3 regions of the Streptomyces sp. AM6-12 genome follow, and region 1 is predicted to be linked to each of the others. Evidence: riboswitches for the same ligand, from Rfam matches in the RefSeq annotation. Region 1 holds a riboswitch; each other region holds the start of a gene.

Region 1 (9,855 bases):
CGTGTCCGACGACGTCGCCGATGGCCAGTGCGTGAGCGTGGGCGGCCAGGGCGAAGGCGTCGTACCAGTCACCGCCCACGGATGAGGCGTCCGGAGCGGGTACGTAGCGCGCGGTCATCTCCAGTCCCGGCAGGACGGGCAGCTGGGGCAGCAAGTGGCGTTGCATGGTCTCGGCGACTTTGCGCTGGCGCTGGTACAGGCGCGCGTTGTCCAGTGCCAGACCCGCCCGGCGGGTGAGATCCTCCAGCAGCGGCAGGTCGGCAGGGGTGAACGCGTCATGGCGCCGGGCCCGGCCCAGGGTCAGGGCGCCGAGCACGTCGCGCAGTCCGCGGATGGGTGCGATGGCGGCGGAGTGCATACCTGTCGCGGTGAACAGGCGCTGCTGCTCGACCGCTATACCGGAGTCGGGCGCACCTTGGTAGGTGGCGGGGCCGGCGAGTGAGGACGCGGCGCCGCGCAGGGCCCGTGACAGGGGCATCGGTGACTCTGTCGGCCCCGGAGGCATCGGGCCTTGCAGGTCCTCCCGCTCAACGAGAATGCCGTCCTTGTACTCCATCACGAGAACGCGTCGTACTTCGTCACGTTCGGTGAGCAGATCGAACACGGCCCAGTCCGCTAGCCGGGGCACGGTCAGGGCCGCCAGTCGGTGCAGTGCCTCGTCCGCGTCCAGGGTGGATGTGAGCCGCGTGGTCGTCTCTGCCAGCAAGGCCAGGCGGTCCAGTTCCGTCAGCGGCGCGGAGTGGCCGCCATCGCTGTGGCGCACGTCCCCTGGCTTCGGTTCGTACAACACCATCAGCGCACCTGTCCCGCCCGGAGCGGGTGAGTAGGGCGTGACCAGCCAGGACAACTGGACCAGAACGCCGTCCCCGCGGACGAACCACTCGGCGTCGCCATGCCTGGTATCCCCCGTGAGCAGCGCCTTCCTCATCCAGCATCGCGAGCGCGGCACCGAGTGCCCGTATCTGTCCCGGTGCAGCAGGTCGTGGAAGTCCTGACCTACGAGCTCTGAGGCTCCCCTGCCCAGCAGGCTTAGGGCTGCGCTGTTGACCGCGACGATGAGGCCGGCGTCATCGACCGCGATGGCGGACTCCCGCAGGTTTTCCAGCGTTCCACCGAGCAGGGCGCCAGAACACGCCCGAACCCCGGACAGGGCACTACTTTCCCTGCCGGGGGCGGCGACGTCGCCCATGTTCCCTCCTCCGTTCAAGCCCGAATCAGTTCGCCTACCCCGACCGGATCCCGGCATGCGTCGACAGCTCGTCTTCCCTGCAGTGACCGTTCGGATCACCTCCTGGTGGTGCAGGAGGAAGCTGTCCTTGAGTCCCGAGAGCAGGTCGCGAGTGATCAGGAGGGATGGGCTGTTGGTCTTGACGCTCTCAGCGCACGCGCGGAGCAATGAGCCCGAAAACGGCCCCTGAGCTGGTGTTCTTCGTGATTCTTCCGGTCGGACACCTTTTCGATGACCCCCCACGTCGGTGTGTCGCGATTACAGCGAGGCTGCCTCCAGCACGCCCTACGCCTACAACCTGTTCCTCGCGATCCAGAGCGCAGAGACTCTACTCGAAGCTGTTCGGCACCGAGCCGGCCAAGCTTCGCCCCGGCTACGCGAACTTCGCCGTCGCCGAGCCCCCGCTCAAGCTCGTCCTCATCGAGGGCGACGCCGGAGAGGAGACCCGCCTGGACCACCTCGGCGTCGAGGTCGGGAGCACCGAGCAGGTCACCGCCGCCACCGCGCGACTGAAGGACGCGGGGCTGGCCACCTTCGAGGAGAATGACACCTCCTGCTGCTACGCCGTCCAGGACAAGACCTGGGTGACCGGCCCGGGCCAGGAGCCCTGGGAGGTCTACGTCGTCAAGGCTGACGCCGACACGCTGGGCAAGAGGGCGGACGGCACGCCGGACGCCTGCTGCGGCACTGCGGCCTGCTGCACCCATGACGAGCAGTCCGTCGACCCGGCCCAGACGCCGGCCGAGGCGAAGGAGTCCGCGGGCTGCGCCTGCGGCAGCTGACCGGCTGGGACCCCGCTCAACCGCGCCGGCCCGGGCGGCGCGCGGCCAGGTCCTGTTCAAGAACGCCGTTCGCTTCCCTCAGCGCGTTGCCTTCGAGCTCCAGGACGTGGACGACGCGGACGAGTTGTCGGGTCAGGCCCCGGAGGTCGTCGCGTCCGGCGCGGACGCGGGGCAGGCCGGACGGCTGTCCGCCATTGCTGGTCACGAGTGGGCGGGAGTCAACTCATTCCCGCACTGCTCCGGCCACGTTGAGGGCTTTTTCCGGCGACGGCGGCCGGCTACCGGCAACTGCTCGCGTGGGCCCGTAAGCGCGGGACGGTGCGTCGAGCGGGGGTGGAAGGTACCGGCACTTTCGGCGCGGGCCTGTCCCGCTACCTAATGGCCCAGCAGATCCAGGTGTTCGAAGTGAACCGGCCTGACCGCTCGGCCCGCCGGCTGCTGGGGAAGTCAGACCCGCTCGACGCTCAGGCCGCCGCGCGGGCCGTGCTCAGCGGTCGCACCCGGGCTCGGGCCAAGTCCGGCGACGGTCCCGTGCACGGTGCTCGGATCTACAAACTCGCCAAGGACTCCGCGGTCAAGGCCCGTACCCAGGCGATCAACCAGCTCAAGGCCGTCCTGGTCATCGCGGACCCCGCCCTGCGGGAACAGCTGTGCAGCCTGGGCAATGCCGAGCTGTTCCGCACCTGTGCGCGCCTCGCCTCGCACAACGGTGGGGGAGACGAGGACGCGGTGACCCAGGCCACCCACCTGACGTTGCGCATGCTCGCCGAGCGTATCGAGCAGCTCACTGGACAGATCGACGAGCTGAAACAGCGCCTAACTGGGCTCGTCGAACGTCACGCCCCACAGCTGCTCGTACCGGTGGGTATCGGTCCGGACAGCGCGGTCACTCTCCTGATCACCATGGGGGACAACCCAGAGCGGCTGAACACCGAGGCATCCTTTGCTGCCCTTTGCGGAGTCAGCCCCATCGAGTACTCCTCCGGCCGGCGGCGCACGCGTCGGCTCAACTACGGCGGCGACCGGCAGGCCAACGCCGCCCTGCACCGCATCGTCTTCACCCGGCTGCGCCATGACCCGCGCACCCAGGCGTACTACGAACGCCGCACCCAGGAAGGCAAGACCCGACGCGAGATCATCCGATGCCTCAAGCGATATGCCGCCCGAGAAGTTTTCAACCTGGTCAGAGCGGTACCTGGCGTCCCCCTGTTATAGGGGCGTCTGTGACAGCGCCTGTGACAGGCCGGTGATAGGGCAAGGCCGCGCTGGGGAGCATGCCGGCGGGGCCTCGGCCGGAGCCACGAGACGAAGCCCCACGGGAGCACTCCGGTGGGGCTTCGTCTTCGAGCTCGACTGTGCTTGCGCGCATGACGCGCTCGACTCCTCATGCAGTTCGTGTTCCTGTGATGCGCTTGGCGACGCTGGATTTGCGATCGCAGCCAGCAAGACGGGACCCATGAGGTCACGCGGCCCCGCAGGGAAGCCGGGCGGGTGGATGTGCGACGTCGTGGCCATCGCTGGTGCTGCACCCCGTGATGAAACCGGACTTGGTCGTACGTGCCGGGCGTTCTGCGGTGACAGGGCACAATAGTCCGCACGCGGTGGCTGGGGGAGCGGCTCTGGGGAGGGCGTTGTGAAGTTCAGAAAGCGAACGCTGGAAATGCTTGGCGACCTCATTTGCGGGAACCTCGGTGCGGCGGATCCTCAAGCTGATGCCGAGCCTGCATATTTTCCGTATCGCTCAAGCAGCTACATCACTGAGTTTTTCGCCGAACTCGACATGGATTGGGAACACGACGGTTCGACGCGGCACCGCTGGGTCGCAGGGGTGCTGGAACAATTGCTGGCAGAGCCGCACGAGGGGCCTTCGCACCCACCGGAGTCCTTCTGTAAGGTGATCGACCACCTGATGAATCCGGCGGATGCCCTCAATGAGGGTCTCGACCGGCCCAATGCCCTGCGCTTGCTGAACAATGCGCTCGCCCGGGAAGGGTTCGAAGCCTTCTACGGGGAGGACCAGCACTGCTACCTGCGCCATATCGGAACGAACACTGTCTCGATGTTGGCCAAGAACCCACATCGTCCGTTGAGCGTTGCCGAGATGCAGCGGCGTACCGCACTTGCCGCGTTTCTGGACACGTGCAGCGAGGATGCACTCATTGAGGAAGTGCTGCTGCCACTGTTCCGGCAGCTGGGTTTTCACCGGATCACGGCGGCCGGGCACCGGGACAAGGCGCTGGAGTACGGCAAGGACATCTGGATGCGGTACACCCTGCCGACCCAGCACTTCCTGTACTTCGGCATCCAGGTGAAGCGCGGAAAGCTGGACGCCACCGGAAGGTCCAGGGCGGGCAATGCCAACATCGCCGAGATCCACAACCAGGCCCTGATGATGCTGGCGCACGAGATCTTCGACCCCGAGACCAACCGGCGCGTTCTTGTCGACCACGCGTTCATCGTGGCCGGCGGGGAGATCACCAAGGCTGCCCGCAACTGGCTGGGCAACGCTTTGGACGCGGCGAAGCGGAGCCAGATCATGTTCATGGATCGCGATGACATCCTGAACCAGTTCGTCGTCACCAACCTGCCGCTTCCCGCAGGCGCACCGCTCCCAGATACGGTGCCTTCCACGGGTGCCAGAGAAGCGCCGTTCTGATGCGATCGATGTAAGTCGTCTCGCCTGTTTGCTGGCCTTGCCTCGGCGGCGTCTGTCCCGTCAGTACAGCGGAGGCGGGGCCGGTTCGAGGGCGTGCCACTGCCAACTGGCAGGCGGTGGCGTGCGCTAGCCTCGATCTTGCATGAGGGTCCGCCGGCGGAGTCGGTGGACCCTTTCGCTTTCCGGAGCTGATGGTGGGCAGGCCGGCGGCCCGGCTGTCGCGTCGGGTGAGCGCCGGGTTCCACTGCCCGGGGCGGGTGATGTCGTCGTTGGGACGGTGGAAGGTTGCTGGTCAGCCGGGGCTGGGGAGGAGCGCGAGCCGTTCGAGGGCGGCGGTGATCTCGCCTGCCCAGGGCCAGTGTTGGGCGAGGCGGAGAATCCTGCGTCGGCCGGTGGTGACGAGCTGAGCGGCCGCGGAGATCAGGCGGAACCGCAGGCGGCGGGGTTCCCAGAGTCGGGCCTTGCCGGTGAGTGCGAGCATGGGCATCCAGGCGAGCAGGTCGAGGGCGATCTGGACGATCTCGAGCCAGACCTTGTTCTGGGCTGTCGTGTGGAGGGGCAGGTTGCGCAGGCCGGTGGCCCGGGCGGCCCGGATCCGGTCCTCGGCCCGGGCCCGCAGGCGGTGGCGGAGTTCGAGCTCGGCGATCGGCCGGTCAGGGGTGTTGGTCGCGAAGCACGTGATCCGCATGCCGTCCGCGTCCGTGATCCTCAATTGGGCGCCAGGATGGGGACGTTCCTTTCGGACGATCAGTCGCATGCCCTTCGGCCAGCCGTCCAGGACCTTGCCGGCGAGTTCGGCGACCCAGGCCCCGTCACGGGCCTCACCGTCGGTCTCGACGGCCGGGGTCCAGGCTGAGGCGGGGACCTTCAGTACGTGTTCGTGGATCGCTTCGGTGATCACCATGCCGACCGAGTAGGACAGCCATCGTCCGCGCTGGGCGAGCCAGGAAACGAAGTCGTGGGTGCCGCCCGCGGAGTCGGTGCGGATCAGGGTCTGCCTCCCTCGCCGGTAGTGCTTCGGCAGCTGGGCCAGGGCAAGTTGGGCGGTGGTGATGTGGTCGGCTGCCGTGTTGGAACCCGCGTTTCCCGGCCTGAGGAGGGCGGCGACGGGCTCACCGGTTCCGCCCGGTCCGTGGTCGAGGAAAGCCGTCAGCGGGTGATGGCCGTAGGTCTTCTTCCAGGTCGCGGCCGCGTCCTCCTTGTCGGAGTGGGCGATCACGAGGACGCCGTCGAGATCGATGACGACCTGGCCGTGGGCGTCCGGGGCGTTCTTGCCAGCCAACGACCAGGCACGACTACGGACTTCGGACCGTGCGGAGCGGATGGCCTGCAGGGCTTTCTCGCCGGAGGTGGCGAGGGTGTCGATCAGGCGGGAGATGGTCGGGTCGGAGGCGACCGGGCCGAAGACGGCCGGCTCACACCGCAGCATCGCGACATCCGCGAGGCAGTCCCCGCCCAGTGCGACCGTCAGAGCGACGTCCAGGAGGGCCTTGCCTGGATCGTGGACGGCCCGCGGCTTCCGCCAGGGAGCCAGAGCCTGGGATATGGCCTGGTCAAGACCGGTCTTGCGGACCGTTTCGACGAGCAGGACCGAACCGGCCTGGGAGACGACCTGGCGGCCGTCGTCCTGGACACGGACACGCGGGTAGGACCCGATAGAGTGCTTCACCTGGGAAGTGCCTCCGGCGGCGGCAGGAACAAGGACCTCGACAATCCTCATTCTTGCTGGTCAGAGGCACTTTCTGCTTTCCTGACCGCCTGTCGGACAGCCCACCTCGTGAAAGCGCGAGGCTAGGTGGCCGCCGGGGAGCGCGGCGACAGCCTGCTGCCGCCCTGACGACGTAGCCCCCCGGATGTCCTGCTCGTGATCGTCTTGTCACTGGTCACGGCAGGCGCGTACGAAGGGCTCCCGCGGGCACGCCGTCGCGGGAGCCCTTCCGCGCGGTGGGCAGGTGACGGTGTCGCGGCAGTGATGGGATGATGACCGGCGACATAAGGCGACGGCGGTCCGAGGAAGCCGGTGTGAATCCGGCGCGGTCCCGCCACTGTGACCGGTGAGCGAGTTCCGGCAGGCCACCGCCCCAGGAACGGGTGGGAAGGCGGGGCGAGCGGCGACCCGGGAGCCAGGAGACTCACGCGGTCGCCTCCTCCAGCAACGCCGGGGCGGATCTCCCCGGGAGGGGAGTGGTGTGATGCCCGAGAGGCCGACGGAAGAGGCGTCAGGCGCGCCTATGGAGGCGAACGGTCCGGTGCCGTGCCGAGTGGTCGTATGCCGCGATTGCTGCTGTGGCAGCCCCAAGGTGACCGGAATCGATCACGCCGCACAGACCGCGCGACTGCGGGCGGAGGTGCCGGTGCGCATCTCCGACTGCCTTGACGTGTGCGATCAGGCCAACGTCATCGTCGTACAGCCGTCCGCCGTGGGCCGTGCCGCCGGTGCGCGGCCGGTGTGGCTGGGGCTCGTCAACGACACGGACGCGACGGAGGACATCATCGCCTGGGTACGCGCCGGCGGCCCGGGAGTCACTCCGTTGCCGGACATCCTCGACCTGTATGCCTTCACCCCTCCACGCCGCACTGTTACTTCCTGAGGCTTGCGCGCCGTTGGGCTCCGCCCCCGTAACGCCGGAGACCTGATGTCGCGAAGTCTGACTGAGGCTCGTCAAATCCCCATACAATGAGCACAGTTCGACCGCACACAGGACGGTGATCGGTGTGCGCGCGAGCTGTCAGCACGACAACCGCATAGGCGCGTGACTGGGGGAAGCCGGTGGGAGACCGGCGCTGACCTGCAACCGTGTGCGGCCGTGAGGCTGCGAGTCGGGATACCCGGCGCGTGCCGTGATCGCTTCCCACTGTCATGGTCTGCAGCGCGGAGCCGAGAGCCTCGTTCGGGTCACCCTGGCCTGGTGCGTCCAGTCGTCGTACAGCACGGCGACGGGCCCGCCAACCCAGGTGCCGGCCCGCTCGTACGGCGATGGGCTGCGGGCCACCCCATCAGGAAGGCTCGAGCCTTGCACCGTACATCCGCACGTCGCACCATGATGGCCGCAACCGCCCTCGGACTCGCCCTCGCCTCCGCGCCGGCCGTCGCGCACGCCGACAGCACGCCGGGCACGAACGCTCCCGTCAAGGTGACCCTGACCGTGCAGGGACCGGACGGCGTGCTGTTCAAGGGGAAGATCAGAACCCGCGGTCACGAGGTCACCACCGCGACCGGCGGTACGCACAGATGCGACGGCACCAACGGCGGCGCCAACCCGTCCGCCGTGCCGACGCCGACGGCGGCCCTCGACGATGCCGCGAGCAAGCGGCACTTCACCTGGGACGGCACCTGGTACACATCGTTCGACGACTACTCGGTCGACACCATCAAGAACGTTAGCGGTGGTGGGAGCGCCTACTGGAACATCTCGGTCAACGGCACGTCCACCCCGGTGGGCGGCTGCCAGTTCAAGCTGAACGCCGGTGACAAGGTGGCGTTCACCTGGACGGCGTTCTGATCCCTCCTCGTCGTCACCGGCTGGGGAACGGACGTGCCTCGACCGGTGTGACCGGCTCTCCGGTCCGCACGCCGTGCAGGAGGTGGGCGATCACCTCCGCACCGCGCACCACTCGTGGCCCCGGGCGGTTGAAGTAGGACGGTCCGTCCAGCACCCACACACGGTCGGACCGGACGGCGGGCAGGTCCGACCAGCCTGGCAGTCCGGTGAGCAATGCGGCTTCACGCAGGGTGCGTTCGGGCGGGAAGCCGCACGGCAGGACCATGACCACGTCCGGCTGTGCGGCGCGTACCGCCTCCCAGGTCATCGGCTTGGTGTGCTCGCCCGGCGCGGCGAGGAGAGGTTCGCCGCCGGCGGCCGTGATCTGCTCGGGCACCCAGTGCCCGGCCGGCCACAGCGGGTCGAGCCACTCGATCGCCACCACCCGTGGCCGGGCACGTCGCGCGATCGCCTCACGGACCCGGTCCAGCCGGGCCAGCAGCGCCGCTCGCTTGCGCTCGGCGTGGTCCCGTACGCCGAGCAGCTCGCCCACCGTGACCAGGCAGTCCAGGACGTCGTCGAGGGTGCGGGGCTCCAGGCTGAGGACACGGGTGTCGGCGTCGAGCAGTCGTACCGTGCGGCTGACCTTCTCGTACGAGACTGCGCACACGTCGCACAAGTCCTGGGTGAGGATCACGTCGGGACGCAGGGCAGCCAGCGCCTCGGTGTCGAGCGTGTACAGCGACGAGCCCGAGTGCGCCGACCCGCCGACGGCGTCGGAGATCTCCCTGCTGGACAGCGCGTCCTGGTCGAGGTCCGCGCCGGTCACCACGGGTACGGATGCCACCTCGCGCGGTGGCCAGTCGCACTCGTGGGTGCGGCCGACCAGCTGGTCCGACAGTCCGAGCTCGGCGACGATGTCGGTCGCGGCGGGCAGCAGGGAGACGATGCGCATACCCCGACTCTAGGTCCCGCCGCGTCCGACAGGGCTGCCGTCAGGCGCCCCAGCGCACGGCGATCGTGTCACCGACGCCGACGACCGCGCCCCGCGTGGCGGAGGTGAACGACGAGCCGTCGATGCTGACCTTCCACGTGTTGGATCCGCTGTTGGCCTTGCCGTTGACAGCCGTGATGGTGCCGGTGCCGGAGGACGGGGCCACACTCGTGACGCAGCCGGACGGCGTCGCGCCGCTCGTGGCCGCGTCGAGGACGGCGCCCAGTGTGGTCGTCGAGCCGGTCGGGGTAAGGGCGACGGAGCACACCTTCAGGTTGCCCGCGCCGTCGTCCACGGTGAGCGCCAGCTTCGTCGCCGTACCGGAGGTGAGGGAGGACTGGCCGACCCACTGCGGCGCACCCGGCGTGGTGGGTACCGGCGGCGTGGCCGTGAAGCCGCCGCCAGCCACCGCCCGCAGTCCGTCGATCGAGGAGTACGCCGTCGGGGAGGTGTCGGAGGGCAGGTACTTGAATCCGCCGCCCGGGTTGAACTGCTGCGCGATCAGGAAGTCCACCGGTGTCTTGCCCATGGAGGTGCGGAAGTCACCGGTCTGCGGGTCGATGCCGCAGGCGTTGAGGCCGGATACCGCCCATCCGTTGGAATCGGTGTTGACGCCGAACATGGCGTTGAAGGCGCCGCTGTTCGGCACGAGCTTGCTCTTGAGGAACGCCTTGGCCTGCACGATGTCGGTGTCGGTGTTCGGCACGCCCGAC
Region 2 (9,855 bases), on a different contig from region 1:
AGTGCGAACCGGTCGTGGCCGAGGGCGCGCATCACCTCCACCACGTCACCGGCGACGGCTCGCTTGGCGTACCCGGCGTGGTCGGCGGTGGGCGCCGGGCCGGTGGAGCGGCCGTATCCCCGCAGGTCGGGGCAGACCACGGTGAAACCGCTTTGGACGAGGAGCGGGGCGACGCGATGCCAGGTCGCGGAGGTCCGGGGGTGGCCGTGCAGCAGCACCAGGGGCGGTCCTTCCCCGCCGTGGCGCACGAAGATCGACGCTTCCTCCGTCTCGACCCGCCTGGTCTCGAAGTCCTCGAACAAGACCTGCCCCTCCGTCCTCACCGACCGGCCGTGCGAGCCGGGCATCGTGCGCGCCGGGCATGGAAGAACCGGCACGGCCTTGCTCCTGCCCCCGCTGGTGACGAGAACGCCGGTGGTGGCGGGCGGGTCGGTGTCCGGTGCCGGAAGCGGGAGAGGGGTGCGGTGGGAGGGGACGATGTTCACCCGACGGCCTCGTCGGGACCGGGCGATGTGCACGACAACCGGCCCCGGCGGGCACCCGCAGTTCCATGACATCTTCATGGAGCCGACCGAGCCGTCCGGATTCCGGGCGCACGTCCCGTCGTACCGGCCGCGTGACGTGGGCCGGGTGTGCGCTGCTGCCGCTTCTCGCGCTGACGGCCTGTGATCACGGCGGCGGTGAGCTGCCGCTGCCCGGAGCCGTGCGCGGCGCACGCGGCGGGCAGTTCGAGAGGGCCGTCCTCGCGGACGGCGGTCGTCTCGTCATCACCACTCAGGGCGGCGTACGCGTCGTCGGGACGGACGACGGCAGCGTGTCGGTGGACGACGCGACCCTCGCCCGCTGGGGCGGGCACGGGGGCACGCACACCCTCGACCTGCCCTGCGACGAGGGTGACGACCGGGCCAAGGGCAACTGCGGCGGTATGCCGCTCGTCCATGTGCCGACCGGCGTCACGCTCACCGTGCGGGCCCACGACGCCGGGATCGATGTGACCGGTGTGCGGGGCGAGTTGAGCCTGAGCACCGTCAACGGTGACGTCACCGTGCGGGATTCGGGCACGAAGGGTGCCCGCCAGCGTCTGGTGACCCGTAACGGCTCCGTCCGCGCTACCGGCCTGGCGGCCCGTGGCGTGGCCGCCGAGACGGTCAACGGCGATGTCGACCTGCTGTGCGCGACCTCGCCCGGCACGCTCGACGGGGTGACCCGCAACGGCTCCGTGCGGGTCACCCTGCCGGCGGACGCCCCGCCGTACGCGACGGACGCGCGCACCGTCAACGGCCGCTCCGCCGTGGGCGTTCCGGCCGCGCGCTCCGCCGACCACCGGTACCGGCTGGCTCTGCGCACCGTCAACGGCGACGTCGAGGCCCACCGTGGCTGAGGATCCCGCTCCGGCGGGCGTCAGCCACCGTCGCCGAGCCGGCCGGCCCACCTCTGCTCCACCCTGGCCAGCCGCCAGTACGCCAGCGCCGCCCCCCAGACGACCACGAACAGGCCGACGATGACGTACCCGACGTTGTCCAGGTCGAGCCCGGCGATCCAGCCGGTCACCGCGTCGCTCAGATCGAGCTTCTCGTGCAGCACCCCGACCAGTTCGATGGTGCCGATCAGGAAGGCGACCGCGATGGACAGGCCGGTGATGGTGAGGTTGTAGAACACCTTGCGCACCGGGTTGGAGAACGCCCACTGGTAAGCGAAGTTCATGAAGGTGCCGTCGAGCGTGTCGAACAGGCTCATCCCCGCCGCGAACAGCAGCGGCAGGCACAGGATCGCGTACCAGGGAAGCCCGGCCGCGGCACCGCTGCCCGCCATCACCATCAGGGTGACCTCGGTCGCGGTGTCGAAGCCGAGGCCGAACAGGAAGCCCAGCGGGAACATCTGACCGGGGCGGGTGATCGACTTGGTGGCGCGGCCCAGGAAGCGGTTCATGAACCCCCGCGAATCCAGGTGCTGTTCGAGGGCGGCCTCGTCGTACGTGCCCGCTCGCATCGCCCGGAAGACCCGCAGGATGCCCGCGAGCGCCACGAGGTTGAGCGCCGCGATGAGGTAGAGGAAGGTCCCGGAGACGGTGGTGCCGACGACGCCGAGGGTCTGGTGGGTACGGGAGTTGTCGTCGAGCAGGGTGCCGGCGAGCTGTGTGCCTCCCGCGACCAGGGCCGCCATGACGACCACCACGCTGGAGTGGCCGAGCGCGAACCAGAAGCCGACGGACACCGGCCGCTTGCCGTCGGCCATCAGCTTGCGGGTGGTGTTGTCGATCGCGGCGATGTGATCGGCGTCGAAGGCGTGCCGCATGCCCAGCGTGTACGCGGTCACCCCGAGGCCGATCCCGAACGCCTTGGATCCGACCTCGTAGTGGCCCGGTACGACCAGCAGGAACAGGATGCCGAACGCGACGACGTGCAGGACGGCGATCACCATGAGCAGTCCGGCGGTACGGACGGTGTCCTCGCGCCGCCAACGAAAACGGGTCGACTCTGTGGGCAGGGTCATACGGTCACGCTCCAGCACCTCGTGGATCTCTTCGTGAAGTGCCGTGGCCGGTCTCCTGGCTTACGGGTGTGCGCGTGTCCGTCCCGGCCTTCCCGTCCGCCGGGCGGCGGACAGTGACCATGCACAACTGGGACGGATACTCCCCGATCACAGTGGCGAGGGCCGCTCCGGCCTGAACCCCGCGAAGGGTTGTCACCGGTCTTCCCGAACACCACGGCCCGCCCACCGTAGGGCCGACCACCCATCCCCGCACAACCACGCGGTCGTTCAGGTATCCAAGATCACATCCTTGCGCGGGACCGACACCGCCTTCGGACACGCCCTGGTGATTCGGCCAGGGCGGAAATATTTTTACCGACCTTGAGGCAACCATGGGTTGCTTCAGGCTTTCTGACCTCTCGCGTGCTGCAATCGACCGACGGGAGACACGAGATGGGACCTCGCACCACGACGGACCGCCGGCCCCGGTCGGCCGCCTCGCGCTCCCGGTCCGGCTGGGCTCCGGCGGCGGCACTGCTCCTGGCCCTGACGACGACCTGCGCCGGCTGCGCGCCGGGGGACGGGATCGCCGCCGCGCTCCCCGGTGCGGCCGGAGTCGGTGACCGGCTGTTCCCCACCCTCGGCAACGGCGGCTACGACGTGACGCATTACGGGCTGACGCTGGACTACACGCCGGAAGGCAACCACTTGAAAGGCACGGCGGTCATCACCGCTCGGGCCACACAGAACCTGAGCCGCTTCGACCTCGACCTGTCGGGCCTGCGGGTACGGACCGCCACGGTGCAGGGGGCGCGGGCTCACGTCGCCCGCTCGGGAAACGAGTTGGTGGTGACACCGGCGAAGTCGGTCAAGGAAGGCGAGGTCTTCGAAACGGTCATCGCCTACGACGGCACGCCGCGAGCGGTCGAGGGCGACGACGGAGGGCTCGAAGGCTGGATCGAGACCGACGACGGCTCGGCCGCCCTGGGCGAGCCGACCGGCTCCATGACCTGGTTCCCCGGCAATCACCACCCGTCGGACAAGGCGATGTACGACATTCGGGTCACCGTGCCCAGGGACGCGGACGGCGACTTCTACGACGTGGTGAGCAACGGCGAGCTGATCGCGGAGCGGGACAAGGGCGGGACGGTGACACGGCATTGGCGCACCGCGGAGCCCATGTCCAGCTACCTCGCCCACGTCTCCGTCGGCTACTTCGACGTCCACAACGGCTGGACACGCGATCACCTGCCCGTCTACGTCGCCGTCGATCCCGACGAGTCCGAGGACGCGGCCGCCGTCCCGCGCCTGGTGCCCGAGATCGTCGACTGGGCCGCTGAACTCTTCGGCCCTTACCCCTTCTCCTCGACCGGCGCCGTCGTCGACCACCTGCCCGGGCTCGACTACGCCCTGGAGACCCAGACCAAGCCCTATTTCGCCGAAGCGCCGGACGAGTCGCTGCTGGTGCACGAGCTGGGACACCAGTGGTTCGGCAACTCCGTGACCCCGCGACGGTGGAAGGACATGTGGCTCAGCGAGGGGATGGCCACCTACGCGGAGTGGCTCTGGGAGGAGCAGCGGGGCGGCAGGAGCACCGACGAGATCTTCCAGGCCTTCTACGACGGAACGGACGACGAGGCCGAGGGCATCTGGGCCTTCCCGCCCGCCGATCCGCCCAGCGGAGGACGGGTGTCCGACCCGCCCGTCTACGGACGCGGTGCCATGGTCCTGGACCAGGTACGCAAGGCCGTCGGCGACGAGGACTTCTTCCGCATACTCCACACCTGGACGCGCCGGCACCGGCATGGCAACGCCGACACCGGGCAGTTCCTCACGCTGTGCGAGAGCGAGTCCGGCAAGGACCTGACCGGGATCTTCGACGCGTGGCTGTTCGCCAAGGGCAAGCCCCCTCGGGCGCGAGGAGCCTGACCAGCGAAGCAGCAAGCCCGGGGGAAGCCGGCGGGCGGTTGCCGGACGGGCGTTCAGGCGCCGGTGTGTTCGCCCGCCCGCTGGGCACGCTCCCGCCGGTAGGACTCCGCGCGGGCGAGGTAGTCCCGGTGTTCCTGCTCGGGGTCCGGCGGCAGGTCCGGCTCGTCGGTGGTGGTGAAGAACCGCACCAGGGCCTCGTTCGCGTTCACGGCCAGGTCGCCGGAGCGGGCGAACATGTCCGACTCGTAGCGGGCGACCGCCTCGTCCAGGGTGGCGGCCGGATCGGGGCCGACCGCGCGGCTGACGGCGTGCGCGAGTTCCGCGCCGTCCAGCATCGCGAGGTTGGCGCCGTGGCCGCCGAAGGGCGCCATCAGGTGGGCCGCGTCGCCGATCAGGGTGACACCGGGGACGTGTTCCCAGGTGAGCGGGGCGGGCAGGGCCCAGAAGGCCCGCGGCACGTAGTCGCCGTCGTTGCGGACGATCAGCGCGCGCATGGCCTGCGACCAGTGCCCGAATTTCCGTACGAGGTGGGAGCGGACGCTTCCCCGGTCGGTGAGGTCCACACCCGCCCCGACGTGCCAGTCCGGTGCCGCGCGGAACGCGATGTAGCCGCGGACCACGCCGTCGCCGTTGCGCTGGAGGATCACCGCGCGGCCGTCGTTGTCGTTGGCGAACAGGTGGCCGGCGCCGACGATCCCGGCGACGTCGGGGTGGCGGGAGTCGACCTCGTCGTACCGGACGTCCAGGAAGCAGACCCCGAGGTGCCGGGGGGTGGCGTCGCTGACCAGGGGGCGGACCTTCGACCACGCCCCGTCGGCACCGATCACCAGGCCGGCCTCCGTGGTGGTGCCGTCCGCGAACTCCAGGCGGTGGCGGCCGTCGCCGAGCGGGGTCACGCCGACGAGCCGGTGGCCCCAGCGGACGGTGCCGGACCGCAGGTGGTCGTAGATCATCCGGCGCAGCCGGCCGCGGTCGATCTCCGGTGCGGCCGCGTCGCCGGGTTCAGGGGTGAACTCCGCCAGCACCGTGCCGTGGTGGTCGCGGCGGGTGCCGGCCTGCCCCTCCGGGCGGGCCCCCGCCATGAAGGCGTCGAGCAGCCCGGCGTCCTCGAGGGCGATCTGCCCGGAGTCGGCGTGCAGGTCGAGCGTGCCGCCGGTGTCGCGGGAGTCAACGGCCTCGTCGGCGTCGTACACGGTGACCTCGATGCCGTGCCCTTGCAGGACGCGGGCGCAGGTCAGACCGGCGGGGCCGCCGCCGATCACACAGATCCGGGGCGTGGTGTTCGTCATCGGGACCTCTTCCTCGGGTGGCACGGGTCGCGAACGCGTCACGACAGCACCCGTCTGGGTGTAACCGCTAAAAAAGCGTAACAGCTAAACCTTCGAAGCGAGTCCATGAAGGCGGTAAAGTGACGGCGTGACCGAGATGGGGCGCCGAGAGCGCAAGAAGGCAGCCACCCGCCAGGCCCTCGCCGACGCGGCACTGCGCCTGTTCTCCGAGCGGGGCTATGACGAGGTCGGGGTGCGGGAGATCGCCGACGCGGCCGACGTCTCCGTGACGACGCTGTTCAAGCACTTCCCCGACGGCAAGGAGGCGCTGGTCTTCGACCAGGACGGGGACCGGGAGGCGGCCCTGGTCGCGGCGGTCCGCGAGCGCCCCGCCGGGCAGTCCGTACCGGGGGCCCTGCACCAAATGCTGCTGGGCGAAACCTCCCGGCGGGTCCATGCCGACCCCCGGTTCGACGACTTCCTGCGCCTGGTCGACACCACCCCTGCGCTGCGCGAGTACGCCCGCAGGATGTGGCTGCGGCACGAGCACGTCCTGGCCGCGGCGATCGCCGAGGACGCCGGGCTGCCCGCCGACGATCCGGGCTGCCGGGCGCTGGCCCACTTCGCGCTGGAGGCGCCCGTTCTCGTCCGCGGGTCCCGGGACCCCGACGCCGCCCTCGGCCGGATCTTCGACCTGCTCGCCAACGGCTGGACCGGCGAGCGCGCCGGCTGACGCGGCGTGGCGTCCGAGGCGCTCCCGAACGGCACGAGGCAGATCTCCGTCATCGGCACCGTCCAGGCGGTGCGGACGAACTGGAGCCGGGCCGACGGCAGTTGGCACGGTTGGAGGTCCATGGGCGCCATCGCCGGGAGCGGCGTCTCCATCTGGGGCGTGAGCGACGGCGGCTGGGTGTCCTCCATCGTCGTCACGGGCACCGACGGCAACCCCTGGCACCGTACGCGTCCTGATCCCTTGCCCCGGCGGGCCCGCGCCCCGCCGGCGGGGGCCGGGCGGGTGACGCAGACCGGGCGGGCACCGCGGGCGCGGCCTAGGTTGGAGGGCAGGTCACCGGCGGCAGCGGGCACGAGGAGCGACGAGATGGCGGCACCAGTGGACCACGCGGCCCTGTTCGCGGCCGTACCGACTCCGTGCCTGGTGCTGGGCCCGGATCTGGTGATCGTGGACGTCAACCGCGCCTATCTGGCGGTCACCGGACGCACGCGGGACGACCTGGTGGGCCAGCACATCTTCCAGGCGTTCCCGGATAACCCCGACGATCCGGAATCCGACGGCGTGCGGAACATGAACGCCTCCCTGCACCGGGTGCTGGCCACCCGGAGACCCGACACGATGCCGCTCCAGAAGTACGACATCCCCGTCCCGCACCGGCCCGGCATGTTCGAGGAGCGCTGGTGGTCCCCGGTGAACACCCCGGTGTGCGGCCCGGACGGGCAGGTGGCGTGGATCATCCACCGGGGCGAGGACGTGACCGCGTTCGTCAAGTCCCGCCGGGCCGCCGATCCCGCGGGCGCCCGAGTGGACTGGAATCCGGGGGCGGCCGAGTCGCTGGAGGCGGAGCTGTACGCACGGGCGCGGGAGCTCCAGCGGCTGAACGAGGAGCTGCGCCAGGCCCACACCCGCGAACGCGAGGTCGCCGTCACCTTGCAGGAGGCCATGCTGCGCACCCCCGACCTGGCCCATCACGCCGAGGACGTGGTGGTGCGCTATCAGCCGGCGGTGGGGTCCCTGAACGTGTGCGGCGACTGGTACGACGTCGTGGACATTCCCCCGGACCAGTTGGCGCTGGCGGTGGGCGACGTCATCGGGCACGGCCTCCAGGCCGCCGCGGTCATGGGCATGCTGCGCAGCGCCCTGTCGGCGGCCGTGCGTGCCCTGCCGCGCCCCGCGCAGGCGCTGGAGGTGCTGGGGCTGTACGCCCGGTCGATCGACGACGCGCTGGGCACGACCGCGGTCAAGACCATCGTGGACCGGCGGAGCCGGCTGATCACCTACAGCAGCGCCGGGCACCCGCCCCCGGTGCTGGTGAAGGGCGACGGCACGACCGAGCTGCTGGACCAGGCCACCGACCCGCCGCTGGGCGCGCGCCCGCAGCATGTGCCCCGCCCGCAGGCCAGCCTCCCGTACAAGCAGGGCGACACGCTGGTGCTCTACACGGACGGGCTCATCGAGCGCCGCGAGGAGGACATCGACACCGGTCTGAACCGGCTGAGGGATGTCCTCGCCGAGTGCGGTCGCCTCGGGCCCGAGCGGCTGGCCGACACCGTGCTGGCCCGTCTCGGCGTGGCCGGCGGCGGCCGGGACGACGTCGCCCTCGTCGTCGTACGCCTGTAGTCCGGGTGGTACCCCCGGCTCAGAAGTACCCCTCCTTCGCCGAGAAGCCCCGCTCCCGCGCTCCCGGCAGCGGGCCCGTTCCCGGGCACGCCTCCGTCTGAGGGAGGCGTCGGACCGCGTAGACCGTGGTGTCGTCGGCCAGCCGACGCCCGCTGTGCCGGAGCACGCCGTCGCGGACCCGGCGGACCAGGGGGCCGGGCGCGGCGCAGCCCGGATCGGCGGTGACCGCGGCGGCGACATCGCCGTACAGGTCGTAGAACTCGCCCTCGCGGTCACGGGCCTCGGTCACCCCGTCGGTGACGAGCAGCAGCGTCTCCCCCTGTGCGAGCGGCACCCGGTGGGTCGGTGGCAGCCCGCCGACGAGATCGCCGAGGCCGAGCGGCACCCCGTCTCCCGCGGGCAGCTCGCGTACCCCGTGCGACCCGACCGCGAGCGGTGCTTCGTGCCCGAAGTTGACGACATCGACCGTTCCGGGCGCGTCCCTGGAGAAGGCGACGAGCACGGCCGTGGCGAACCGGTCGCGGTCCTCCCGGCCGATCGCGACGGTGTGCACCCGGTGCCGCAGCATCCGGATCTCCAGCCGCTCGGCGACCGTCCGGAGGTCGTCCTCGTGGTAGGCGGCCTCGCGGAAGGTACCGAGCAGCGCAGCCGCCGCCTCCACCGCGCCGAGTCCCTTGCCCTGCACATCGCCGACGAGGACACGGGTGCCGTAGGGGCTGGGCTGGATGTCGTAGAAGTCGCCCCCGACCTGCGCCTCGACATCCGCGGCGAGATACACGCCCGCCTGCTCCAGACCGGCCCAGCGTTCGGGCAGCGGGCGCAGTACGGCCCGTACCGAGGTCTCCAGGATGTCCTGCATGCGCAGCATGCGCCGCTGCTGCCGCACCCGCAGTGCCGCCACCAGGGTGGCCAGCACACCGCCCAGCGCGACCAGCACGAAGTCGGGCAGACCCGCCTCGTACTGCCGGGGCCAGGCGTTGTCCACGAGGACGTACGTCACGAGGGACACCACGGCGAAACCGGCCGTGGTCCCCACCCCGCAGACCGCGGCGGCCAGGCCGGGCACCAGGACGATCCAGGAGACGATCCGGAACTCGGCGCCGGTGTTGAAGTCCAGCGTCACGATGCCGATGAGCAGCAGTGACGGCAGCAGCCAGGCGTAACCGCGCACACCGTTCCACTGCGGGCGGCCCCGCTCGTGCTTGATGACTCTCATGGCGGCCGCGTCTCCATGTTCCACAGCGAAGCATGGGCCGACCCGCCCCGCATGCGGACCCCGCCCAGGAGAGAGGGTGCTGGGACCGGACCCGGCGTCCGGTATCGCGGGGCGGAGCGCGCCAGCCGCCTCGTTCGCACGCTGGGCCGCCGACAGCCCCGCGGAACCGCCCGCGCCGCGACCGGCCTCGGGAAGACGGCGCCGATCCGCCTGGCGGCGGACGGCCGGATCGGCGGCTGCTGACGAGTGGGTACCGCCGTGACCACCGTGGCCACCTCGCCGCGACGAGCCGCTTCACCGGACGGCAGCGGCAGCCGGGCGGACAGGGGGGCGACGGCCAGGGGGCGTTCGAGCGGCGGTGACACCCCGCCCCCGACCGTGGTCTACGACCTGGGCAGCGGAGGAAGCGCCGGTCGCGACGCGGCGTCCGGCTGTCGCCTCGGCAACGGGCTTGTCGAGAGGCCGGGCAACGCCATCGCGCCTATGACGTGGTCGAGTTCACGCAGTATGCTCGTCGCCGCGTCTCGCACGCGCGCGGGTACATCGCCACGCTCCGCGACAAGTTGGTGGTAGATCGGAGCGTCCTGAAACATGTGGTCCCTTCCGTAGTGATCATG
Region 3 (9,855 bases), 4.3 Mb from region 1:
GACGCCCATCACCGGCGGGCCGCGGCGCACGGCGTGGAGATCCTGATGCCCCCGACGGACCAGGACTACGGCTCGCGGGAGTACCTGGCGCGGGACGTCGAGGGCAACATCTGGAACTTCGGGACGTACGCGCCGGAGCTGGGCGTCTGAGCCGCCTCCGGCGCGGGTTCCTCAGCCGCCGGTGTGCACCTGGAACGCGGCCCGGCGCACGGCCTTGGCGAGGGCCGGGTCCGGGTGGGCGGCGGCGAGGGCCACCAGGACCTGCACGGTGCGCGGGTGGCCGACGGCGCGGACCTCGTCGAGCAGCCGGGGCACCGTGGGCTGCACCGCGGACTCAAGGTGCCGGACCAGCATCGGTGCCTCGCCGTGGTCGGCGACGGCCGCGGCGGTGTCCACCCAGAGCCAGGTGGCCTCCTCGCGGGTGAGCACCTCGTGGGCGTCCTCCGGGTCGAGGCCGTCGTGCTCGGCCAGCCAGAGCAGGGCGTACGGCCGCAGCGTCGGCTCGTCGACGACCGCGCGCACCTCGGGCTCGGCGGGGGCGCCGACCACGCGCAGCGCCTCGAAGGCCAGCCCGCGCAGCAGGGCGTCCTCGCCGCGGGCGGCGTCGATCAGTTCGGCGACGGCGCTGCCGACGGTGCGGGCGGCGAGCCAGGCGCGGTACTCGGCGCGGGCCGCGTTGGGGCGCAGCTGGGCGCAGCCGCGCAGCATGTCCTCGGCGGACTGCTCGATGTTGCCGGCCGGGCTCTGCGCGGCCACGCAGATCTGCTCCAGCTTGACCCACACCGCCCAGCTGCCCAGCGGGGTGAGGGTGGCCTGGCCGGCGCCGCAGGTGAGGGCGCCGACGCTGGCGAGGGCCGCGAGCGCCCAGTCGAGGAGCGGCGCGAGGGAGGCGGTCGGGGCGTCCGGGACCTTGGCGGGCCCTACGGCGGCGGGCGGGGCCACCGGGGTTCCGGCGGGAGCGGAGGCAGCCGGGGCGACCGGGGTTCCGGCGGGCTCGGCGGCGGGCGCGGTGTCCGGGGTTCCGGTGGACCCGGTGGGCCCGGTGGGGGGCTCGGTGCCGGGCTCGTAGGAGACCTCGCAGCGTTCGGTGCGCAGTTCGATGACCCGCTGCTGGAGCAGGTCGAGCAGCTGCTCGACCGGGACGGGTCCGGCGGACAGCTGGAGGAAGGAGAGCACCTGCGGCATGGCGGAGACGGCCTCCGCGACGGCGGCCGGCTCGTGCCCCGCGGGTTCGGGCAGGGCGAGCGACCAGGCGTCGAAGAGGGCGACCCAGCCGCGCAGCACGGCGCTGTCGTCCCGGTCCCAGGCGCGCAGCCGCCAGCCGGGGCGCGCGCTGTCGCCGTGCACCTCGACCAGTCCGGCCAGGCGTGCGGTGTCCCAGTCGGCGCGGACCTGCTCGGGGGTGAGCCCGAGGTCGGCGGCGGCACGGTCGGCGGTGGCGGCGGAGAGGGTGGCCTTGCCGTCTGCGGTGGCGGCGTCACGGCCGGGGCCCAGGGCGTTGTCCGCCCAGCGGGCGACGCGGACCGCGCCGGCCAGCTGGGTGCGGGCCATTTTCGCCAGCTCGGCGGCGGCGGGGGTGCCCTCCGGCGGCCGGGGTGCGGCGCGGCGCGGGCGCCGCTGGTTCACAGCTCTGGGGGCGGCGGCCAGGGGTCGAGGTCGGACGAGTCGGAGCCTGGAGTCGCGCGGGATACGGGACGTCACAGGGGCAGTCTTCCGGTTGACGGTCCGAAAACCCAAACGGAATGTCATGGCGGGCGACGGAGCGGGGCGGCGCACCGGCTTCCGCAGGGGGTGGACCGGCGGCTTTCGGCCAACCGCATGGTCGCAACCGGAAGGACCCCGGCCGTTCGCCGCGCGCCCGGTGCGCCCCGGCGTACGCCGTCACATCGGCGGGGTCGCATCAGGCCGCGTCAGGTCACGGCGACAAGGTCACCGCATCGGGTCGCGTCGGGTCACGCGGCGTCACACCAGCGGCGTCACATCAGCGGCGTCAGGAAGCGCCGCAACCGTTCCTCGTACGCCTTGGGGTCCGGGTTCCACATCGCCGCGTGCGGGGCGTCCGGCACGGTGTGCAGGGCGACCCGGTCGGGGCGGCGGGCGGCGAGCAGCCGGGAGAACTCCCAGGGAGCGACCCGGTCGCCGGGGCCGTGGACGATCAGCGTCGGCACGGCGAGCCGCTCGGGGTCGGTGATCTCGGCGACCCGGTCGGCGTGCAGCCCCGCGCGGCCCTGGGCGGCGCGGACCGCGAGCGGCAGCAGCGGGGCGGGGGTGTGCCGGGCGCGGGCGAGGGCGCGCAGTGTGGCCTCCCAGCTGAGCACCGGCGAGTCGAGGATCAGCCCGGCGACGCGGTCGCGCACGGCGGAGTGCTCGGCGGCGCGCAGCGCCATGGTGGCGCCGGTGGACCAGCCGAGGAGGACGACGCGGCGGGCGCCGTAGCGCACGGCGTAGCGGATCGCCGCGTCCACGTCGCGCCACTCGCTCTCGCCGAGGTGGTGCAGGCCGTCGGCGGGGCGGGGCGCGCCGAGGTCGCCGCGGTAGGCGAGGGCCAGCACCGGCAGGCGGCGGCCGTGCAGGAAGCCCATCACGTTCATGGTGTGCTCGCGGGTGGTGCCCAGGCCGTGCACGGCGATCACCCAGGTGTCCCGGTCGCCGGGCAGGAACCAGGCGGGCAGCGCGCCGAGTTCGCCGGGCACGTCCACGTCGGCGTGGTCGAGGCCGAGCGCGGTGCGCGGGTTGCCGACGTACAGGTTGGGGGTGAGCCACACCTGGTCGCCGGGTGCGAGGGTGCCGTGCGTCACGCCGTCCAGGCGGCGTACGACGGTGTCGGCGGTGTGCACCGCCGCCCGCAGGACGGGTCCCACGACCGCGTGCGAACCGTCGCCCGCGAGGCCGTAGGTGCCGGGGCGCAGCGAGGCCAGGTCGCGGGTGAGCGTGATCTGGCCGGCCGCGGTGCCGTGCACGGTGAGCCGCGGTTCGGTGGGCAGCGGCCGGCTGCCGGACACCTTCAGCGCGACATCGCTGGCGAGCCGCCCGGCGGCCACGGATGCCAGGCCGGCGGCCACGACGGCGGTGACCGCGGCGGCGGTCGCTTTGAGGGGGCGCACGCCACCAGTGTCACGGGGGGCCCGGTGCCCGGCCAGTGGAGAGGCGGAGTGGAGTGACGGGGGGAGATACCGGGATGAAAGGTGCAGGGCCGAGGTCAGGTCGCGGAGCGGAGAGCTGAGCGGGGCGCCGCTCGGGGAGCTGTGGGACACGGGTCACCTCCGTTGGCCGTATCCCTTCAGGCGTTCCCCGACTTCGGCGAGTTGTGCCTCCGTCAGCAGAGACGGGGTCAGACCCGGCACCGAGGAGGCGGTCAGCCAGAGGCGGCACATCCACTCCAGCTGGGCGGTGCGGTCGTACGCCTGGTCGAGGGTGGCGCCGTAGGTGAGGGTGCCGTGGTTCTGGAGAAGGCAGCCGGAGCGGCCGTCGAGGGCCTGGAGCATGTGCGCGGCCAACGCGTCGGTGCCGTAGGCGGCGTAGGGCGCCACGCGTACGGGACCGCCGAGGGCGGCGGCCATGTAGTGGACCAGCGGCAGCTCGGGCACCAGCGTGGAGACCGCGGTGGCGTGCACGGCGTGGGTGTGGACGACCGCCTGTGCGCCGGTGGTGCGGTAGACGGCGAGGTGCATGGGCAGCTCGCTGGTCGGCACCAGCGTGCCGAGCACCTGACGGCCGGTGAGGTCCACGCCGGTGATGTCGTCCGGGGTGAGCCGGTCGTAAGGCATACCCGAGGGGGTGACCAGCACCACGTCCCCGACGCGCACGGAGACATTGCCGGAGGTGCCGACGACCAGCCCGCCGGCGACGCTCCGCCGTGCCGTCGCCACCAGCTCCGCCCACCGCCTGGCCGCTTCCCCGCGCACTTCTCCGCCCGTCTCCCGCAGCTTGGAGGTCATGTCCGCGATCCTGCCAGCCACTTGTACACCAGGAGGCCGGTCGCCGCATTTCCGCCCGCGGTTCCGCACCCCCAAAAGGGTGCATATCAGGCCAAACGCTAAGAATCTCCCCAGATTCAACGATCAGCGGCCCTTGAATGAGCCCTCCTGCCCGCCGGGCGATCCGGTCGTCCGTCACCCCCGGGGAGTTGGCACATGGCCCGTGACCGCATCCACCTCCGCCGCCGCGCCGGTGCCCTCGCGGCCACCGCGGCGACACTCGCCCTGACCTGCGCCACCGCCGCCGCGGCCGGTCCCTCGGGCCGGATCGCGAGCCTGCCCAAGGGGCACGACGTGTCGTCCCACCAGCGGAACGTGGACTGGCCGGCCGCCCGGTCCGGCGGGGCGCGCTTCGTCTACGTCAAGGCGACCGAGTCCACTGGCTACCAGAACCCCTACTTCCACCAGCAGTACGACGGTGCGCGCGACGCCGGACTGATCCGCGGCGCCTACCACTTCGCGCTGCCCGACAGGTCCTCCGGCGCCCGGCAGGCCAAGTACTTCGTGGCGCACGGCGGCGACTGGCAGCCGGACGGCTGGACGCTGCCGCCCGCACTGGACATCGAGTACAACCCGTACAGCGCGAAGCACCCCTGCTACAGGCTGGGCTGGAAGCGCATGAAGTCCTGGATCTGGTCGTTCAGCGACGAGATGGTCCGCGAGACCGGCCGCCGTCCCGTGATCTACACCACAGCCCACTGGTGGAAGCAGTGCACCGGCGACAGCCACGCCTTCGCCTCCCGCCACCCCCTGTGGATCGCCCGTCACGGCTCCTCGGGGCCGGGCAGGCTGCCGGGCGGCTGGCAGTCCTGGACCTTCTGGCAGTACGCCACCGCGGGCCGGCTGCCGGGTGACCAGAATCTCTTCAACGGCAGCTCCAGCGGGCTGCGGACCTTCGCCGCGGACTGGTAGCCCAAGGGGCACACGGGCACGCCCGGTTCGGGGAGGGGAAGCGGAGCCTCACCCGCCCGATGCGGACACTCCCGTGCCCGCCCCAGTTCATCTTCCGTTCACCCAGGTTGCCTACGTTCATCCGGACAACGACCTCGAACGATTGCCTGGGTAAATGGAAAGCTTCTCGCTGATCCTCGCGATTGTGGTGGTTACCGCACTCGCGTTTGATTTCACGAACGGTTTCCACGACACCGCGAACGCGATGGCCACCACCATCTCCACAGGCGCGATGAAGCCGAAGCTCGCGGTAGCCATGTCCGCCACCCTCAACCTGGTGGGCGCCTTCCTCTCCGTGGAGGTCGCCAACACGATCTCCAAGGGTCTCGTCGACGAGAGCGGCATCCGTCCCGAGGTCATCTTCGCCGCCCTGGTCGGCGCGATCCTCTGGAACCTGCTGACCTGGCTGGTGGGCCTGCCCTCCAGCTCCTCGCACGCGCTGATGGGCGGTCTGATCGGCGCGGCCGTCGCCTCCGCCGGATTCGGCGCCGTGCACGGCGGCGTGCTGGTCACCAAGGTGCTGCTGCCCGCGGTCGCCGCGCCGGTCGTGGCCGGTGTCGCCGCGCTGGTGGCGACCCGGTTCTCCTACGCCGCCGGCGGCAAGTCCGGGGGCGAGGCCACCCGCAAGGGCTTCCGCGCCGGCCAGGTCGCCTCGGCCGCGCTGGTCTCCCTCGCGCACGGCACCAACGACGCGCAGAAGACGATGGGCGTCATCACCCTGGCGCTGATCGCGGGCGGTGCCATCGCCCCCGGCTCCAACCCTCCCACCTGGGTGATCCTCTCCGCGGGCCTGGCCATCGCGCTCGGCACCTACATCGGCGGCTGGCGCATCATCCGCACCATGGGCACGGGCCTGACCGATCTGGAGCCCCGTCAGGGCTTCGCCGCGCAGACCAGCGCCGCGACCGCCATCCTGGCCTCCTCCCACCTCGGCTTCTCCCTCTCCACCACCCACGTCGTCTCCGGCGCGGTGATGGGTGCGGGCCTCGGCCGCAAGGGCGGTGTGGTCCGCTGGTCCACCGCGACCCGGATGACCGTCGCCTGGGTGCTCACCCTGCCGGCCGCCGCGCTGGTCGGCGCGGGCGCCGAGGCCGTCACCGAACTCGGTGACGGGGGCACCGCCGCGGTCGCCGTCTTCCTGGTCGCCGCGAGCGCCTGGATCTACAAGCTGTCCCGGCGCGAGGTCATCGACCACACCAACGTGGTCGCCGAGCCGGCCGCGGAGCCGTCCGGCGTGGTGACCACCGCCATCGCCGCGGTGACCCCGCCGCCCACGGGCGCGATCGCCGACGACCTGACGGCCACCATCCCCGCCCCCGCGCCGGTCCCGGCCGTCGAGCAGACGGCCTCCGCCGTCCCGCCGGCCGCCACCGTCTGACCCCCAGCCCGTTCACCAAGGAAGCAACCCCATGAAGATCGACTGGGCGGCCATCGGCTCCGTCTTCGGCGTCAGCCTCGCCTTCACGGTGGGCCTGGTGGTCCTGTTCACCCTCGGCATCAACGGCCTGGCCCGGCGCGAGAAGGCCGCGGCCGAGGGCGGCTCGGCCACGCTCGCCGTCACCGGCGCCTACGTCTGCTTCGCGGCCTGCGCGGCGGCGGTGGCGTACGGCATCCTCCTGATCGTCTCCAAGTCCTGAGCCGTCAGGGCCCCGCAGCATCCTGACACCGAGAGGGCCCTGATCCCGAAAGGGCCCTGACCTCGAAGGCGGCACGGCCCGCGCCGCCCCGGCAGTCCCCGAGGCTCCCCTCCGCGACCCGCGGCAGGGGAGCCTCCGGCATGCCCGGCCACCCCGCGAGGTGTGGGGATCTGCACACTCCCGCAGGTCAACGGCAAGTTGACGGCCGTTCCGGGCGCATGGTGGACTGCCCACGCCATCTACGGCAGCAGGAGAGGAAGCCGGTGCGAATCCGGCGCGGTCCCGCCACTGTCACCGGGGAAGAACCCCCGGAGAGCCAGGAACTCTCGCCGCCGGATCACGTCGAACCAGGGCGCGGACACCCTGAGTGAGGACACATCGCCATGCTCGGCTGCCGAACGACCAGTACCAGGACCACTGTCGCGGTGCCCACGGCCGGCTGAGCCGATGGCCGCCGATCGCAGTTACGCGTACGGCGCCGCCGCCGGACTCCTCGGCGACCTCCTCCTCGGCGATCCCCGCCGCGGGCATCCGGTCGCCGCGTTCGGGCGTGCGGCCGCCGCCGTGGAAGGCGCGTTGTGGCACGACCACCGCGGCTGGGGCGCCCTGCACACCACCGTGTGCGCCGGTGGCGCCGTCGCGCTCGGAGCGCTGGCCGCACGCGTCGCCCGCCCCTCCCCCACCGCCGCCGTCGCCCTGACCGCCGCGGCCGCCTGGTCCGTCGTCGGCGGCACCTCCCTCGCCCGCGAGGCGCGGGCGATCGGCCGCGCCCTCGCGGCCGGGGACGTCGAGGCGGCCCGCGCGCGGCTGCCGCACCTGTGCGGCCGGGACCCGCAGGCGCTGGACGCCGACGGGATCGCCCGGGCCGTGGTCGAGTCGGTCGCCGAGAACACCTCCGACGCGGTCGTGGGCGCCCTGGTGTGGGGTGCGGCCGCCGGGGTGCCGGGGCTGCTCGGCTTCCGGGCCGTCAACACCCTGGACGCGATGGTGGGTCACAAGTCCGCCAGGTACCGCCGCTTCGGCTGGGCGTCCGCGCGCCTGGACGACGTGGCCGGCTGGCCGGGGGCCCGGCTGACCGCCGTACTCGCCGCGGCGGCCGGACCCGATCCGCGCGGCGCCGTACGGGCCTGGCGCGCGGACGCCCGCCGGCATCCGAGCCCCAACGCCGGTCCCGTGGAGGCCAGTTTCGCGGGCGCCCTCGGCGTGCGCCTGGGCGGCACCCTCTCCTACGGCGGCCGGACCGAGCACCGTCCCGTGCTCAACGGCGTCACCGGACGGGCCGTCCGGATCCCCGACATCGAGCGGGCGGTACGGCTCTCCCGCCGCGTCGGCCTGCTCGCGCTCGGCGCCACACTCGCCGCGCGCCACCTCGTCAACGGACTGAAGGGACGCGGGAAGTGAACGGTGGTCTCCTCGTCGCCGGCACCACCTCCGACGCCGGCAAGAGCGTCGTGACGGCCGGGATCTGCCGGTGGCTGGTGCGCCAGGGCGTGAAGGTCGCGCCGTTCAAGGCGCAGAACATGTCCCTGAACTCCTTCGTCACCCGCGAGGGCGCCGAGATCGGGCGCGCCCAGGCCATGCAGGCCCAGGCCTGCCGGATCGAACCGACCGCGCTGATGAACCCGGTGCTGCTCAAGCCGGGCGGCGAACAGAGCAGTCAGGTGGTGCTGCTGGGCAAGCCGGTGGGCGAGCTGAGCGCGCGCGGCTACCACGGCGGCCGCCAGCAGCGGCTCCTGGGCACCGTGCTGGACTGCCTGGCCGAGCTGCGCGGACAGTACGACGCGGTGATCTGCGAGGGCGCGGGCAGCCCGGCCGAGATCAATCTGCGCCGCACCGACATCGTCAACATGGGCATCGCGCGCGGCGCCCGGCTGCCCGTGCTCGTCGTCGGCGACATCGACCGCGGCGGCGTCTTCGCCTCCTTCTTCGGCACCGTCGCCCTGCTCTCGCCCGAGGACCAGGAGCTGGTCGCGGGGTTCCTGGTGAACAAGTTCCGCGGCGATGTCTCGCTGCTGGAACCGGGCCTCGACATGCTCAAGGGCCTCACCGGGCGCCCGGCGTACGGCGTGCTGCCGTTCCAACACGGTCTCGGCATCGACGAGGAGGACGGCCTGCGCGTCTCGCTGCGGGGCGCGGTGCGCGAGTCGGCCGTCGCTCCCCCGCTCGGCGCGGACGTGCTGCGCGTCGCCGTCTGCGCGATCCCGCTGATGTCCAACTTCACGGACGTGGACGCGCTGGCCGCCGAACCCGGCGTCGTGGTGCGCTTCGTGGACCGCCCGGAGGAACTGGCCGACGCCGATCTGGCCGTCGTCCCCGGCACCCGCGGCACGGTCCGGGCGCTGCGGTGGCTGCGCGAGCGCGGCCTCGCCGACGCGCTCGCCCGCAGGGCCGCCGAACACCGGCCCGTGCTCGGCATCTGCGGCGGCTTCCAGATCCTCGGCGAGCACATCGAGGACGAGGTCGAGTCGCGGGCCGGCGCGGTCACCGGACTCGGACTGCTGCCCGTGCGGGTGCGCTTCGCCCGCGAGAAGACCCTCGCCCGCCCCCGTGGGCAGGCCCTCGGCGAACCGGTCGAGGGCTACGAGATCCACCACGGCGTCGCCCGGGTCGACGGCGGCGAAGCCTTCCTGGACGGCTGCCGGGTGGGCACCACCTGGGGCACCCACTGGCACGGCGCACTGGAGTCGGACGGCTTCCGCCGGGCCTTCCTGCGCGAGGTGGCCGCCGCCGCGGGCCGCCGCTTCGTGCCCGCGCCGGACACCTCCTTCGCCGCGCTGCGCGAGGAGCAGCTCGACCGGCTCGGCGACCTGATCGAACAGCACGCGGACACGGACGCGCTGTGGCGGCTCATCGAGTCCGGCGCGCCGCAAGGACTGCCCTTCATCCCACCGGGAGCGCCCGCATGAGCACAGTGTTGTTGTTGTCCACCGCCGACACCGATCTGCTGGCGGCACGGGCGTGTGGCGCCGGCTATCTGATCGGCAACCCCACCCGCGTCGACGTCGCCGGGGAGCTGCCGCGGCTGCTGGCCGGCGCCGACCTCGCCGTCGTACGGCTCCTCGGCGGCAAGCGCGCCTGGGAGGACGGGCTGGCCGTGCTGAAGGCGTCCGGTGTCCCGGCGGTGCTGCTGGGCGGCGAGACGGTGCCGGACGCGGAGCTGATGGCCGAGTCGACCGTGCCCGCCGGGGTGGTCGCGGAGGCGCTGCGCTACCTGGTCGAGGGCGGCCCGGACAATCTGCGGGAGCTGTCCCGGTTCCTGTCCGACACCGTGCTGCTGACCGGCGAGGGCT

The links. Region 1 has a riboswitch for cobalamin ahead of ACE4Q9_RS06265 (DUF4430 domain-containing protein). Riboswitches for the same ligand answer to the same signal wherever they lie in the genome.
Region 2: linked by a shared signal. The riboswitch ahead of ACE4Q9_RS32605 (HoxN/HupN/NixA family nickel/cobalt transporter) and the one ahead of ACE4Q9_RS06265 (DUF4430 domain-containing protein) in region 1 are both predicted to bind cobalamin.
Region 3: linked by a shared signal. The riboswitch ahead of ACE4Q9_RS25680 (cobalamin biosynthesis protein) and the one ahead of ACE4Q9_RS06265 (DUF4430 domain-containing protein) in region 1 are both predicted to bind cobalamin.

What each region holds. Positions count from the first base shown of each region.
Region 1 covers NZ_JBIQWN010000001.1:1,388,715-1,398,569, reverse strand. The annotation lists gene ACE4Q9_RS06300 (SpoIIE family protein phosphatase) at 1-1,189, opposite strand, end outside; gene ACE4Q9_RS06295 (ArsI/CadI family heavy metal resistance metalloenzyme) at 1,498-2,010, shown strand; gene ACE4Q9_RS06290 (hypothetical protein) at 2,027-2,215, opposite strand; gene ACE4Q9_RS06285 (IS110 family transposase) at 2,329-3,225, shown strand; gene ACE4Q9_RS06280 (hypothetical protein) at 3,644-4,666, shown strand; gene ACE4Q9_RS06275 (IS1380 family transposase) at 4,959-6,335, opposite strand; cobalamin riboswitch at 6,677-6,800, shown strand; gene ACE4Q9_RS06270 ((2Fe-2S) ferredoxin domain-containing protein) at 6,898-7,257, shown strand; cobalamin riboswitch at 7,374-7,518, shown strand; gene ACE4Q9_RS06265 (DUF4430 domain-containing protein) at 7,681-8,169, shown strand; gene ACE4Q9_RS06260 (cobalamin-binding protein) at 8,183-9,103, opposite strand; gene ACE4Q9_RS06255 (hypothetical protein) at 9,144-9,855, opposite strand, start outside.
Region 2 covers NZ_JBIQWN010000002.1:930,075-939,929, reverse strand. The annotation lists gene ACE4Q9_RS32615 (alpha/beta fold hydrolase) at 1-302, opposite strand, end outside; gene ACE4Q9_RS32610 (DUF4097 family beta strand repeat-containing protein) at 617-1,381, shown strand; gene ACE4Q9_RS32605 (HoxN/HupN/NixA family nickel/cobalt transporter) at 1,402-2,493, opposite strand; cobalamin riboswitch at 2,521-2,724, opposite strand; gene ACE4Q9_RS32600 (M1 family metallopeptidase) at 2,926-4,401, shown strand; gene ACE4Q9_RS32595 (FAD-dependent oxidoreductase) at 4,455-5,690, opposite strand; gene ACE4Q9_RS32590 (TetR/AcrR family transcriptional regulator) at 5,827-6,402, shown strand; gene ACE4Q9_RS32585 (PP2C family protein-serine/threonine phosphatase) at 6,769-8,022, shown strand; gene ACE4Q9_RS32580 (PP2C family protein-serine/threonine phosphatase) at 8,042-9,238, opposite strand.
Region 3 covers NZ_JBIQWN010000001.1:5,646,589-5,656,443, reverse strand. The annotation lists gene ACE4Q9_RS25715 (VOC family protein) at 1-150, shown strand, start outside; gene ACE4Q9_RS25710 (hypothetical protein) at 172-1,551, opposite strand; gene ACE4Q9_RS25705 (alpha/beta hydrolase) at 1,977-3,104, opposite strand; gene ACE4Q9_RS25700 (class II aldolase/adducin family protein) at 3,258-3,938, opposite strand; gene ACE4Q9_RS25695 (lysozyme) at 4,134-4,889, shown strand; gene ACE4Q9_RS25690 (anion permease) at 5,044-6,306, shown strand; gene ACE4Q9_RS25685 (hypothetical protein) at 6,338-6,565, shown strand; cobalamin riboswitch at 6,771-6,914, shown strand; gene ACE4Q9_RS25680 (cobalamin biosynthesis protein) at 7,013-7,966, shown strand; gene ACE4Q9_RS25675 (cobyric acid synthase) at 7,963-9,471, shown strand; gene cobN (cobaltochelatase subunit CobN) at 9,468-9,855, shown strand, end outside.